Linked DNA regions of Salmonirosea aquatica. Each later gene encodes a partner of the first gene's protein in a complex. Links are inferred from orthologs where the notes say so. Each region holds a gene or a part of one and is shown on either strand. Other genes may lie near its edges.

The links. The genes of interacting proteins can lie anywhere in the genome.
Region 2: the proteins of pheT (region 1) and pheS are in contact, whole or in part, in a crystal structure (PDB 6P24), measured with the Escherichia coli proteins. The link is inferred for Salmonirosea aquatica from one-to-one orthologs.

Annotation. Positions count from the first base shown.
Region 1 is NZ_WHLY01000002.1:998,724-1,006,207, reverse strand. Bases 2,511-5,608 are described here. They hold pheT (phenylalanine--tRNA ligase subunit beta), read left to right. Parts: upstream 2,511-2,901; coding sequence 2,902-5,316; downstream 5,317-5,608. Other genes in these bases: GBK04_RS05305 (hypothetical protein), read left to right, coding at 5,326-5,608; GBK04_RS05315 (DUF1684 domain-containing protein), read left to right, coding at 2,511-2,840. Outside these bases: GBK04_RS05330 (T9SS type A sorting domain-containing protein), read right to left, coding at 1-551; GBK04_RS05325 (PASTA domain-containing protein), read right to left, coding at 526-1,317; GBK04_RS05320 (riboflavin synthase), read right to left, coding at 1,387-1,977; more of GBK04_RS05315, read left to right, coding at 2,184-2,510; more of GBK04_RS05305, read left to right, coding at 5,609-5,670; GBK04_RS05300 (cell division protein ZapA), read left to right, coding at 5,670-5,975; rny (ribonuclease Y), read left to right, coding at 6,079-7,484.
Region 2 is NZ_WHLY01000002.1:4,928,958-4,934,889, forward strand. The notes cover bases 2,706-5,488. They hold pheS (phenylalanine--tRNA ligase subunit alpha), read right to left. Parts: upstream 4,726-5,488; coding sequence 3,685-4,725; downstream 2,706-3,684. Other genes in these bases: GBK04_RS21485 (esterase family protein), read left to right, coding at 2,781-3,512; GBK04_RS21495 (LytR/AlgR family response regulator transcription factor), read left to right, coding at 5,050-5,448. In the rest of the region: ATP-dependent chaperone ClpB, read right to left, coding at 1-2,269; GBK04_RS21500 (L-rhamnose mutarotase), read left to right, coding at 5,684-5,932.

The DNA of each region.
Region 1 (7,484 bases):
TGTTTCCACACCGCTATCCATGCCCCGTTACTGTTCAGAAATTCGAGCTGAAGCGTGTCGGTGCGGTCGGGAAGCTCGCCTAATCCTTTGGCTTGCCAGTAATAGCTAATATACAGCGAGTCGGCGGGCTTAAGACCAGCCAGGCTAATGGGCTGCGAAGTAAGCGTATCCGAATCACCCTGTGATTGCTCATTGGTAAAATTATAAGGTACCCCATCCGCTTTCAAGCCGTCGAAGGTGGCCACGTTGATGGATGGCTGTTGCGTAGTGAGTGTGTTGTTGATGTAAACCCCGCTGCCCGACATCCACAGTTGCGGATCGGGATGGGTGGAAGTAGCAGTAGAGAAATCGTCAAAAAAGGGAAGTTGCAAAGTTTCCACACGGGCCGCTTTGGCAGGTATTAGAGCTTCTTGCCCTATTCCCGCTTCCAGTGGCACAAGTTCGAGCTGGGCCCAAAGTGAGGTAGCTCCGCCCAGCCAGAGGCACAGGAAGACAAGGATTGCCCGGCAAAAAAAAAGCGTAAAATTACTGGTCAGTTTGAGGTTCCTCATTCGTGTCTTCAAGCGGGCGAATAACCCATAGGTCAATTACGTCCCCGATGCGGGTTTTATTGCCTGCATCAGGATTTTGTCGGATCACCGTGCCGGGTTCCGCCTCTTCCTTATCAACAATCATAATCTGACCTACCTTTAAGCCCGCCCCAACAATCTGGAATTTGGCGTCTTCCAGGGTCATCCCAATCACGCTGGGCATGCTGAACGCTGTTTGTCCCAGGCCGTCACCTACCTCCAGATCGATCTTCGAGCCCTTGGCGATGGGCTGTTCGGGGAGGATCTCCTCGCCCTTGTACAACTGTTTAAGCACCGCACCTTGCGCCAGATCAGGCACGTAGCGCAGGTTGCCCAGTTCCAGCCCTGCGCTCTTGAGGAGCATTTGCGCACTCCGCTGGGTCATGTCGGTCAGTTTGGGCATCTTGACCAGGGGAGCCGTGCGGTAAACGACCGTTACGTATATCTTGCGGCCCTCCTTCACCTTGGAGCCCGGCTGTGGGTACTGAGAAATCACCGTCAAAGGGGGTACCTTAGGCACAAACGTACAGTCACTCACTTCGTACCGCAAGTCGCGCTCATCGAGGAAATCTTCCAATTCGGCGGCATTCATCTTACGCAGGTCGGGCACGGTGATGGATTCGCCGTGATTGGTACGCATGGGAAGATAAAGAAAGAAAAAACCGAGGAAAAAGATCGTAATCAGAGACAGGATAATGCCAATGTGAATATAGAGGTCTTTGCGGGAGTTAGTGCTTATTTTAGCCATGGGCTTGCGGATCGCATTTCGTTACGGAACGGTAAAAATAAAAGGAATATTTCACGCCACCAACATCGGTCAACGGGCCCGCCCCAGGATGCGCTGGACGTATTTGCCCAGAATATCGAATTCCAGGTTTACCGTATCGCCCGCCTGTAAGGCATGAAAATTCGTGTGCTCATAGGTGTAGGGGATGATCGTGACGCGGAACGAATCATCGGTGACGTTGAAGACCGTAAGGCTCACGCCGTTGATACACACGGAGCCTTTTTCCACCAGAATATTGCCTTGAGAGCCATCAAACGCAAAATCGAACAACCAGCTCCCTTTAAGCTCCTGTACGGAGGTACATACGCCGGTCTGGTCCACGTGGCCCTGCACGATATGTCCGTCGAAGCGGCCGTTGGCAGCCATACACCTTTCCAGATTCACTACGCTTCCGGGTACCAGTTGGCCGAGGTTGGTTTTTTTTAGCGTCTCCTCCACGGCCGTCACCAGGTAGGTGTCGCCCTCAATGGCCGTTACCGTGAGGCACACGCCATTATGACTCAGGCTCTGGTCCACTTTCAGTTGGGAGGCCAGAGAAGCATGCAGTTGAAAAGTGAGGTTGGTACCTTCGGGGGTACTTTTAAGCACCGTTCCGGTGGTTTCTATAATGCCGGTAAACATAGAGTTTGTTTAGAGATGATTAGTTGATCTGGGCTGAGGCACAGGGCCGATCCGTATAAATTTAGAGCGAAAGAAATCGGTATTGCGTGTTTTGGAAACAGAGAAAATCAAGGGGCTGTATCAGGAGGTATTACGCATTTTTGCTTTGCCTCATTTGCTATTCAGCGCATATCGTCGGAATTTTACCAAAATAAAAGCGATTCCCTATGTTTAAAAATAAAATTGTCCGGTGGAGTACCCTGATTATGATCGTAGCCATTCTGGCCTACTTCTTCACCGAAACTTTTCAGCCTGCGGTGGAGGATACGGCTACGGCACAGATGGAAAAAATACCCGACGAACAATACGCCGCTAAACTCCAGCAACAAAGAAACGAAAAAGAAGAGTTCTTTCGGACGTCCGAAGAGTCGCCCGTGGAAGACAAAAAACTTTTTACCGGGCTCGACTACTATGCACCCGACCAGGATTATCGGGTCATGGCGCAGCTCACGCCCTACGATGGTGCCGACAAAGAACTTAAGCTACCTTACACGGATGGTACCACAGCCGTGTACGAGCGCATGGCTTACGCCGATTTTACGGTGAAGGGGGTACCTCAGCGGTTGCTGCTGTTAAAAAATGAAGGTACCATTTCTGTCCTTTTCCGTGATGCAACCTCCGGCATGGAAACCTACGGCGGAGGGCGCTATCTGGATATTCCGGCAGAAGAAGTGAAGGGAAACAAGCTCATCCTGGATTTTAATGATGCCTATAATCCTTACTGTGCCTACGCCCCGAATTATGCCTGTCCGCTGCCTCCCGCCGAAAACACCCTGACGGCGGCAATCGAGGCAGGGGAAAAATTTAACGCAGAAAAGCACTAATTTTGCGCACCGAATTGCTAACAGCTAGTGGCCGGTGGCCGGTAGCCATTTTTTTTACTGCATGAAAATCTCGTACAAGTGGCTCAAAGGGCTGCTCGATATAAAAGAAAGTCCGGAGGATATTGGCAATCTGTTGACGGATACGGGGCTGGAAGTGGAAGGCATCGAGGAGGTCGAAACCGTAAAGGGAGGCTTGCGTGGTGTGGTGATCGGTCAGGTACTGACCTGTGAAAAACATCCCGATGCGGACAAACTAAGCCTGACCACGGTGGATGTAGGGGGCGAGGTACCCCTGTCCATCGTGTGTGGGGCGCCCAATGTGGCCGCCGGGCAAAAAGTGGTCGTGGCTACCGTAGGTACCACGCTGCACCCTGCGGGGAGCGATCAGCCCCTGGTTATGAAAAAAGCCAAAATACGGGGTGCTGTTTCGGAGGGGATGATTTGCGCCGAAGATGAACTGGGACTGGGTACCTCTCATGCGGGAATTCTGGTACTGGATACGGATGTACCCAATGGTACCCCCGCCGCCGACTACTTTGGGATTGAGTCGGACTACGTGTTCGAGATCGGCCTGACGCCCAACCGGGCCGATGCTGCTTCGCACTACGGCGTGGCCCGCGACCTGAAAGCGGTGCTGGGCCGGGAAATACATCTACCCTCCGTGGAATCCTTTTCCGTTGAGTCTCACGATCTGCCAATTGAGGTACGGGTTGAAAACTCCGAAGCCGCGCCTCGCTACTGCGGCATTACAGTAAGTGGGCTTATTGTGGCTGAGTCGCCGGAGTGGTTACGGCAGCGGCTGGAAGCCATCGGAATACGGCCCATCAACAATGTGGTGGATGTCACCAATTACGTGTGTCACGAACTGGGCCAGCCGCTACACGCTTTCGATGCGGCGGCGATTAAAGGCAGTCAGGTAGTGGTGAAAACGCTGCCTACCGGAACTCCATTCGTGACACTCGACGATCAGGTACGTACCCTATCGAACGAAGATCTGATGATTTGTAATGCCGAAGACCCTATGTGCATCGCGGGTGTTTTCGGAGGTAAAAAATCGGGAGTAACGGTCGAAACGAAGGCAATATTTCTGGAATCGGCTTACTTTTCCCCAACCTGGATCCGGCGGACGGCTCAACGCTTTGGCCTGAAAACGGATGCATCGTTCCGCTTTGAACGGGGGACGGACCCAAATATGCCACTGTATGCGCTCAAGCGGGCGGCATTGCTGCTCCGCGAAATCGCGGGCGGACGGGTGTCTTCCGAGGTGATAGATCTGTATCCGCAACCCGTGGAAGATTTTAGGGTGCCCGTGAAATATCGGAATATTGACCGATTGATTGGCAAGGTGTTAGATCGCTCTTTGATCCAATCTATTCTGGAGAGCCTGGATATTCGACTTGAGACCCAGGATGAGGTTGGTTTTTTGGCCGTGGTACCTCCCTACCGGGTGGATGTTCAACGCGAAGCCGATGTAATTGAGGAGATTCTGCGGATCTATGGCTTTGGCAATGTAGAGCTTTCACCCGCTTTGGGCGCGGATTTCTTGTCTGACTTCCCGCTCAATGATCCCGAAAGACTACGCCTCCGGTGCACGGAAATACTGGCGGCCAACGGATTTTATGAGATCATCAACAATTCACTGACTAAGCCGGGTGGGCAGGCGTTGCTGGCAGAGGAACTCAGTGGCGACCCCGTACCGGTGCTCAACTATTTGAGTGAGGATTTGTCGGTGATGCGCCAAACCATGTTGTTTACCGGACTGGAGACGCTGGCTTACAATGTGAACCGGCGGCAAAGCAACTTAAAGCTTTTCGAATTCGGGAAAACCTACCACAAAATCAACGGGAAGTACGTTGAAAAAGAACATTTATCCGTTTTTATGACGGGCGATGTACAAGCCGAAAGCTGGTTGGAAAAAAGCAGGCCGGTGCAGTTTCATGATTTGGCTGGGCAGGTGAGCCGGATTCTGGCCGTGATGCGGGTAAGTGTAGGCGAAACATTAACTTTGAGTACGAAGGTGTTCCAGTCGGGCGTAGCGTTGAGTTTGAATAAAAAGAATCTGGTGAATATGGGGCTCGTGCAGCCCACTTTGACCAGAAGTGTGGGCTTGAAAGCCCCGGTTTGGTGGGCCGATTTCGACTGGGATTATATCCTCAGGCAATACGGTCAGGGAGTGCAGTTTCAGGAAGTGTCCAAATTTCCCGAGGTACGTCGTGACTTATCGCTGGTGTTGGATAAAGCTATAAGTTTCGATTCACTGCGGCAGGTAGCTTACCGCACTGAGCGGCAGTTGCTGCAGGAGGTGAATGTGTTTGATGTGTATGAGGGCGAATCGTTGGCAGGTAAGAAAGCCTATGCACTGAGCTTTATCCTGCAGGACCCCCGCCAAACGCTGACCGACAAAGTAATTGATAAAACCATGCAACGCCTGATGGCTTCTTTCGAGAAGGAGTTAGGCGCCATTATCCGAAAGTAACCCTGTACGATGCCCGTTTATCCGATTCATAGTTTAAATGTAAAGTTGAACAACGTCAGGGAGAAGCTAAAACACCTGATTGCCATCAAGAACAAGCAAAAGTGGGATTTGCTGAAGCTTGAACGGGAAAATACTGAACTCCGGGCTGCCAATAAGCAGCTGGAGGACGAGTTAAAACAAATCCGGAAAAAGTACAGTTTAGTACAAAAAGATTTTAATAAATCTAAAAATTTCGCTAAGATTGTCAGTAATAAGCTGACACCCACAGACGGTTTAGCCGAACTGAAAGATTCAGTAGAACGATATATAGTTGAGATTGATAAGTGCATAGAAATACTTGAGGACACCCTGTAATGGATGATATCAGACCCAAATCGTATTCGACGGTATTCATCAAGATCATGGACAAGGGCTTCAACCTCAGTGTGCCCACTGAGCAGGAGTCGATGTACCGTGAAGGATATGAAGTTTTTATGCACAAAATAAAGTTGCACGAAGCTAAGGGCCACGGCCCTCTCGAAGCCGTCGCCCTGTCATCGGTGGACTGCATGGTGGCCCTACAAAGGGCGCAGGACCAGCTCAATAAACTTATAGCTGCCCTCGAAGACCGGATGGATGACCTGGATTCTACCATTTCTGAAGCCCTTGTAGGTTTGTAAAACTATTCTCAGAACAATCGTTTCATTGGAGCCATTTCGTGCATAAATTGCCTGTATAGGGTAGGTCAGCAGTCGTAAACCACCTAGTTAACAGGAATGAGTCATGCCACAATATGTATGGATGCTAATTGCCATTGCCAGTGCCCTGGCAGTCGGTTTTTTTATCGCTAAAACGCTCTTTCAAAAGTCTTCCGCCAAAATAGAGCAGGAAGCACAGGCCAGAGCTGCCGAAATTCTTCGCAATGCCGAACTGAGTGCTGAAAATGTTAAGAAAGACCGGATTTTAGAAGCTAAAGAAAAGTACCTGCGATTAAAGGAGGAATTTGAGGAAGAAGCCAATAAGAAGCGGGGTATCCTGCAATCCAACGAGCAGAAGCTTAAACAGCGCGAGCAAAACATCTCGCAGCTGATGGAGCAGAACAAGCGCCGCGAAAACGAACTGGAAGCCCAGAAAAACGCTCTTGCCCAGCAAACAGAAACTGCTACCAAGCGCCGGGAAGAAGCCGAGCGCATGCTGAACCAGCAAGTGACCCAGTTGGAAAAAATTGCCAATCTCACCGCCGCAGAAGCACGCGATCAACTCGTAGAGGCACTGCGCGCTGAAGCCGAAACTAGGGCCGCTTCCCACATAAAAAATGTGATGGAGGAGTCGCGATTGACCGCTACCAAAGAGGCGAAGAAAATCGTGATCGAAACCATCCAGCGGACAGCGGCCGAACATGCCATTGAGAACTGTGTTTCCGTTTTCAATATCGAAAATGACGACATCAAAGGGAAGATCATTGGTCGGGAAGGCCGGAACATCCGTGCTTTAGAAGCTGCCACGGGCGTGGAAATTATTGTGGATGATACCCCGGAGGCCATCGTAATTTCGGGCTTCGATCCGGTACGCCGGGAAATTGCGCGGTTGTCGCTGCACCGTCTGGTTCAGGATGGCCGTATTCACCCCGCCCGCATCGAGGAGGTGGTGGCCAAAACCCGTAAGAATATCGAGGATGAGATTATCGAAATCGGCGAACGTACGGTTATCGATATGGGCGTTCACGGCCTACACCCCGAATTGGTGAAGATGATTGGCCGGATGCGATTCCGGTCGTCATACGGGCAAAATCTATTGCAGCACTCCCGCGAAGTGGCCAAGTTATGCGCAACCATGGCCTCGGAACTGGGACTGAATGCGAAACTAGCCAAGCGGGCGGGACTTCTGCACGATATTGGGAAAGTATGGCACGAAGAGTCAGATATGCCACACGCCTTGCTAGGCATGGAACTTGCCAAGAAATACAAAGAACATCCCGAAGTCTGTAATGCGATTGGGGCGCACCATGACGAAATCGAAAAAACCAGCATCATTTCGCCCATCATTCAGGTATGCGATGCAATCTCGGGTTCACGGCCGGGCGCCCGGCGTGAGATGATGGAATCGTACATTAAGCGCCTGCGTGACCTGGAAAATCTGGCGACTTCATTTGAGGGAGTGGAAAAATGCTACGCTATTCAGGCCGGACG
Region 2 (5,932 bases), 3.9 Mb from region 1 along the record:
GAAATTCAGGTCGTACGGAGGCTTTCAGTAAGTCCAGCACGGCCTGCTTGGCTTCTTCGATAATCAGACTGTGGTTCCAACCCTCATCTTCGGCAAACTTCTCCTGAATGATATGGCTACCTATGTTGGAGGTCATAATGATGATCGTATTCTTAAAGTTGGCGACCCTACCCTTGTTGTCGGTCAGGCGGCCTTCGTCAAGTACCTGTAGCAGGATATTCCACACGTCAGGATGGGCCTTCTCGATCTCATCCAGCAGAATCACACTGTACGGTTTCCGGCGCACTGCTTCGGTCAGTTGCCCGCCTTCATCATAGCCCACGTAGCCCGGAGGCGCTCCCACGAGGCGACTGACAGCGTGGCGCTCCTGGTACTCGCTCATATCGATGCGTACGATGGCGTTTTCGTCGTTGAAAAGGTACTCGGCCAGCGTTTTGGCCAATTCGGTTTTACCTACCCCCGTCGGTCCCAAGAACAGAAAGCTACCTATGGGCCGCTTGGCGTCCTGCAGACCCGCCCGACTCCGGCGCACAGCGTCTGATACTACCTCAATGGCCTCGTTTTGTCCGGCTACGCGCTGGTGCAGCCGATCTTCCAGGTGCAGAAGTTTCTCACGGTCACTCTGGAGCATTTTCTGAACGGGAATTCCCGTCCATTTAGCCACTACTTCGGCGATATCCTCGGCGCCGATTTCTTCCTGCATCAGGCGACGGTCACCTTCTGATTTTTGTAAGGTATCCAGTTTTTGCTGAGCTTCGGGAATGCGCCCGTAGCGGATCTCGGCAACCTTACCAAAGTCTCCGGCCCGCTCGGCCTGCTCGGCTTCCAGGCGAAGTTGATCTACGGACTCTTTCAGAGACCGGATCTCGTTCACGGCACCTTTCTCGTTTTCCCATTCGGCTTTCAGGGCATCACGTTCTTCGCTCAGGTCGGCAATCTCCTTGTTCAACACCGTTTCCTTTTCGCGGTTGTCTTCCCGGCGAATCGCTTCACGCTCGATCTCCAACTGCATGATGCGGCGGTTCAACTCATCCAATTCTTCAGGTACGCTGTCCATTTCCAGGCGAAGTTTGGCGGCCGCCTCGTCCATGAGGTCGATGGCCTTGTCAGGCAGAAACCGGTCGCTGATGTACCGATTGGATAATTCTACGGCGGCTATCACCGCGTCGTCCTGCACACGTACCCCGTGGTGTAGTTCATATTTATCTTTTATCCCCCGCAGGATGCTGATGGCGTCGGGCACAGAAGGTTCGTCCACCATTACCGCCTGGAACCGGCGCTCAAGGGCTTTATCCTTCTCCATGTACTTCTGGTACTCTTTCAGAGTAGTAGCCCCAATGGCATGTAGTTCGCCCCGGGCCAGCGCAGGCTTCAGCAGGTTGGCGGCATCCATGGCACTTTCACCGCCGCCGCCCGCTCCGATGAGGGTGTGGATTTCGTCGATGAACAGAATGATTTCTCCTTCCGAGTCAGTGACTTCCTTAATAACTGCTTTCAAACGCTCTTCAAATTCGCCTTTATACTTGGCACCTGCAATCAGCAGGCCCATATCGAGCGAGGCGATAATTTTTGATTTCAGGTTTTCGGGTACGTCGCCCTGCACGATGCGCTGGGCCAGTCCTTCCACAATGGCCGTCTTACCCACGCCCGGCTCACCAAGCAGGATCGGGTTGTTCTTGGTACGACGGCTCAGGATTTGCAGCACGCGGCGAATCTCTTCGTCACGTCCGATTACGGGGTCGATCTTTCCGGCTTGCGCCAATTCATTCAGGTTTTTACTGTAACGTTCGAGAGAACGGTATTTTGCTTCGGCGTTTTGATCTTTCACAGGATTATTTTTACCTCTAAGTTCCTTGATAGCTTGTTTCAATTCTTTTTCCTTAAATCCGGCGTCTTTCATCAACTGAGCCACCGAATCTTTCCCGGAGACCAGACCGAGAAGTATCAGTTCGATGCTGACGAATTCGTCACCAAATTCTTTCAGGTAAGTCTGGGCCTTATTCAGGGCATTGGTTAGATCCGTGCCCAGGTAGGTCTGTGCTCCGCTTACCTTGGGGTAGCCCTTTACAATGGCCTCCAGGGCTTGTTCGAGTACTGTCTGATTCACATCCAGTTTCTTCATCAGAAAAGTGGATGTGTTGACGTCCTCATGCAAAATAGCTTGCAGGACGTGGCCGGTTTCAACGGCCTGTTGCTGGTTTGCCTGGGCGATCTGTGCCGCCTGCTGGATCACCTCCTGCGCTTTTAAAGTATATTGGTTAAAGTTCATGACTGCTGATCCTTAGTTTTGACTATTTACTATACAATATGAATTATATAGTTCTATTATATAAAAGGATGTACCTTAGCCTGAAATCGGAAATTTTGGCGCGTATTGTATCAATAATTCCCCAGCTACTGTCAATACGTCATTCCTTGTCCAGCCATTTCGATCAGCTGCTGTAAACTGTTACACCAAGTGACCAAAGGTACCTCAGAATCGTATTTTGGATGCAGGTTCTTATAATTTTAAAAAGAAAAACAGGTATTAAAATTGTATTATTTTGAGAATTGCGAGAAAAAAGTATCTTTGATGTGACGTGCGTATGGGCAATGTAGACTAGCCAATAAAAGGCTATAATACAAAATATCATTAAACAAGGGTTTACTATAACAAAACACATCAAGCTGGAATAGTCTTTATGATTCTGTTTGGATGAATATACCGATACCCGGACTCTTGTCCGGCTCCGATCGTCCAAATCAAAAAAGCAGGTTTCCTCTACGTTTAATTACACAGTATGCAGCGAGATATTACGGAATGGTATAGCCCTTCATTGAATAAGAATATGAGCGTGGCCGTGTATGGCCATTATGGTACGGCGTTGCTCATGTTTCCCACAGCTGCTTCCGATTACCTTGAATACGAACGTTACGGATTGATCGAAACGATCCGGCCTTTCATCGAATCAGGCAAAGTCAAAGTATACTGCGTTGGAAGTATCAACAGCGAAAGCTGGCTCAACGACTACATGCACGGCTACGATCAGGCCGTTCGACACCAGCATTATAATGATTATATCGTGCGGGAGGTAATTCCTTTTGTGCGGGAGACCACCAGCCCCGAAACTCCGATTATTACTTGTGGCGTTTCGTTTGGTGCTCTGAATGCGGCCAATCTCTTCTTCAAACACCCGGACATCATTCATGGGGTGTTGGCCATGAGTGGCTGTTATGATCTCAGTGTCTATACCCGGGGCTACTACGACGACAACGTATATTTCAATTCACCCGCTCACTATCTACGCAATCTCAACGCAGAGTGGCATCTGGACCTTTACCGCCAAAGCCGGCACATTCATTTGGTGTCAGGGTCGGGAGCTTATGAGGATCCGAACTCAGCCCGCCATATTTCGGGAATTCTACAGAGCAAATACGTGCCCCATGAGCTGGACATTTGGGGGGCCGATATGCCGCACGAGTGGTGGGTGTGGCACCGGATGCTGCCTCATTATCTGGAAACGAGGTTTTAAAAGGAAGTCCAAAGTGGGGTACCTCATGGTACCCCACTTTGGACTTCCTAGATTCTTTCTGAAAGCTGAGTTCTTGCTTGTAGGGGATAGGGTAGCTTTGTACGATTAGCTTCCTGTTTCCAAAGACTTTGTGTCTTAGTGCCTTTGTCACTATGCTACTTTGCCCCTTCCTTCACGCTCCCTTAAACTGACCTAAAAACCGGACATCGTTTTCGGTGAACAGGCGTAAATCTTTAATGCCGTAGCGCAGCATGGTGATTCGCTCGATGCCCATGCCAAAGGCAAAGCCCGTAAATTCCTCGGGGTCGATGCCGCAATTGGAGAGTACGGCCGGGTCTACCATTCCCGAACCCGCGATTTCGACCCAACCCGAATACTTACAAACATTGCAGCCCGCTCCCTTACAGATAAAACAGGAAACGTCAATCTCGGCGCTTGGCTCCGTGAAAGGAAAGTACGAAGGACGAAGCCTGATCTGGGAGTCCTTATCAAACATTTCCTTGGCGAAATGATACAGGGTATCCTTCAAGTCCCGGAAACTTACATTCGTATCGACATAAAGCCCTTCCACCTGGTGGAACACGCAGTGCGCCCGCGCCGATATGGCCTCATTGCGAAACACGCGTCCCGGCATAATGGAACGAATCGGAGGGCGCTTGTGCTCCATCAGCCGTACCTGTACATTGGAAGTGTGCGTACGTAGCAGCACATCATCCCGCACGGGTCCACCGTTTTTTTCAATAAAGAAGGTATCCTGCATTTCGCGGGCAGGGTGATTGTCGGGAAAATTGAGCGCGCCGAAATTATACCAGTCGGTTTCTATTTCGGGACCGTAGGCTACATTGAAACCAATCCGCTCGAATATTTCGATGATGCGCCGGCGTACGATCGTGAGCGGATGCAGGCTGCCCAATTGGTTGGGTACCACGGGTAGGGTGAGGTCTACCGTCGGTCCTGCTGACATGGGTCCCGAAGCTTCCAGCCGCTGGCCGAACTCCTGAAAGCGCTCCTGAGCCCGGTTTTTTAGTTTGTTCAACTCCTGTCCCACTGCACGACGCTGTTCGGGTTCGATCTGCTTCAGTTGTTCAAACAACGCGGTGACCACTCCCTTTTTGCTCAGGTATCGCAGGCGGAAGGTTTCCAGCTGTTCTGGGCTGGCGACCTCCGACTGATCAATTTCAGTTAGCAACGCGTGTACTTGTTCGGTAATCATATACAAATAAAAAAGCGATCAGATTGGGATAAACAGGGAGCAAAGATAGGAAATGTTTGTACGGCTTGCCGGGGCTATCGCTGGGTAAAAATTATTTCCGATGCAGGAGCAGGGTAAAACCACCCGAATTTATTCCAATTTAGCAATACGTAGAACTACGTGTTTTACCAAGTGGCGTTACGCCTTTTTAGCGAGGCCTTGTTTTTAAAATACTGATAATGATGTTGTTATGATGGAATAGGTATTTCTACGTACTTTTTTTGGAAGGTACCATGGGCTAAATTTGATCCATCGATTCCTTAAAACCATAACATACTAAGACTTATGAAAACCTTTTCCAATTACTCGATCAGTAGTATTTCTGAATTCGCCAAACCCTTTGAAGCATCGGAAATCGCGGTCCATTTGCTCAATCAAACACTTTGGCTGAAGCCCGGGGATATCACCTGTCTTGAAGGAGAGGGAAATTATACATTCATCTATACCTGCCGCGGCAAGCGTTATCTGGTGTCCCGGACTTTGAAATCTCTGACCGAACACCTCGACGAAAGCTTCCTGCGGGTGCACAAATCGTTCATTATCAATACCGACTATATCGCCGAGCGCTTGGACGACGACCGGGTAATCCGGATGTCGTGTGGTAAACAGGCCATGGTGTCGCGTCGGAAAATCAAAGAAATAGCCGAAATCCTCGATCAGGTCGAAACCCGCATTAGCGCCTAGACTGCCGAAACGGCCAAAAGAACTTCATTTTTAGTGGGTTAAATCGCTAAACAGCAGCTGTCGCTAGAACGATAGCTGCTTGTTTTGTTTCTGAGGGGATGGAGAAACCGTGGGTTCAGGGAAAAATTGCGCGGCAAACCAGTATTTCCGAAAGGTAAAGTTCGGACATTTGCTACTTTGACAAAGAGACCGGGTGATTCCCGTCAAAACATCGTCTCTCTTTGAAAACCAGCCTATGAAGCGCTATTGCCTGACCCTCGACTTGAAGGACGACCCCGCCCTGATCGAAAAATATAAAGAACACCATGCTCCCGAGAATCAGTGGCCAGGCATCAACCGGCACATCCGGGCTACGGGGGTCGAACGCATGGAAATTTACCTGTTCGGTACCCGGATGTGCATGTTCATGGAAGTACACGATGACTTCACCTTTGAGCGCATGGATGAGATGAACCGCCGGGACCCTGAAACCCAGAAATGGGAA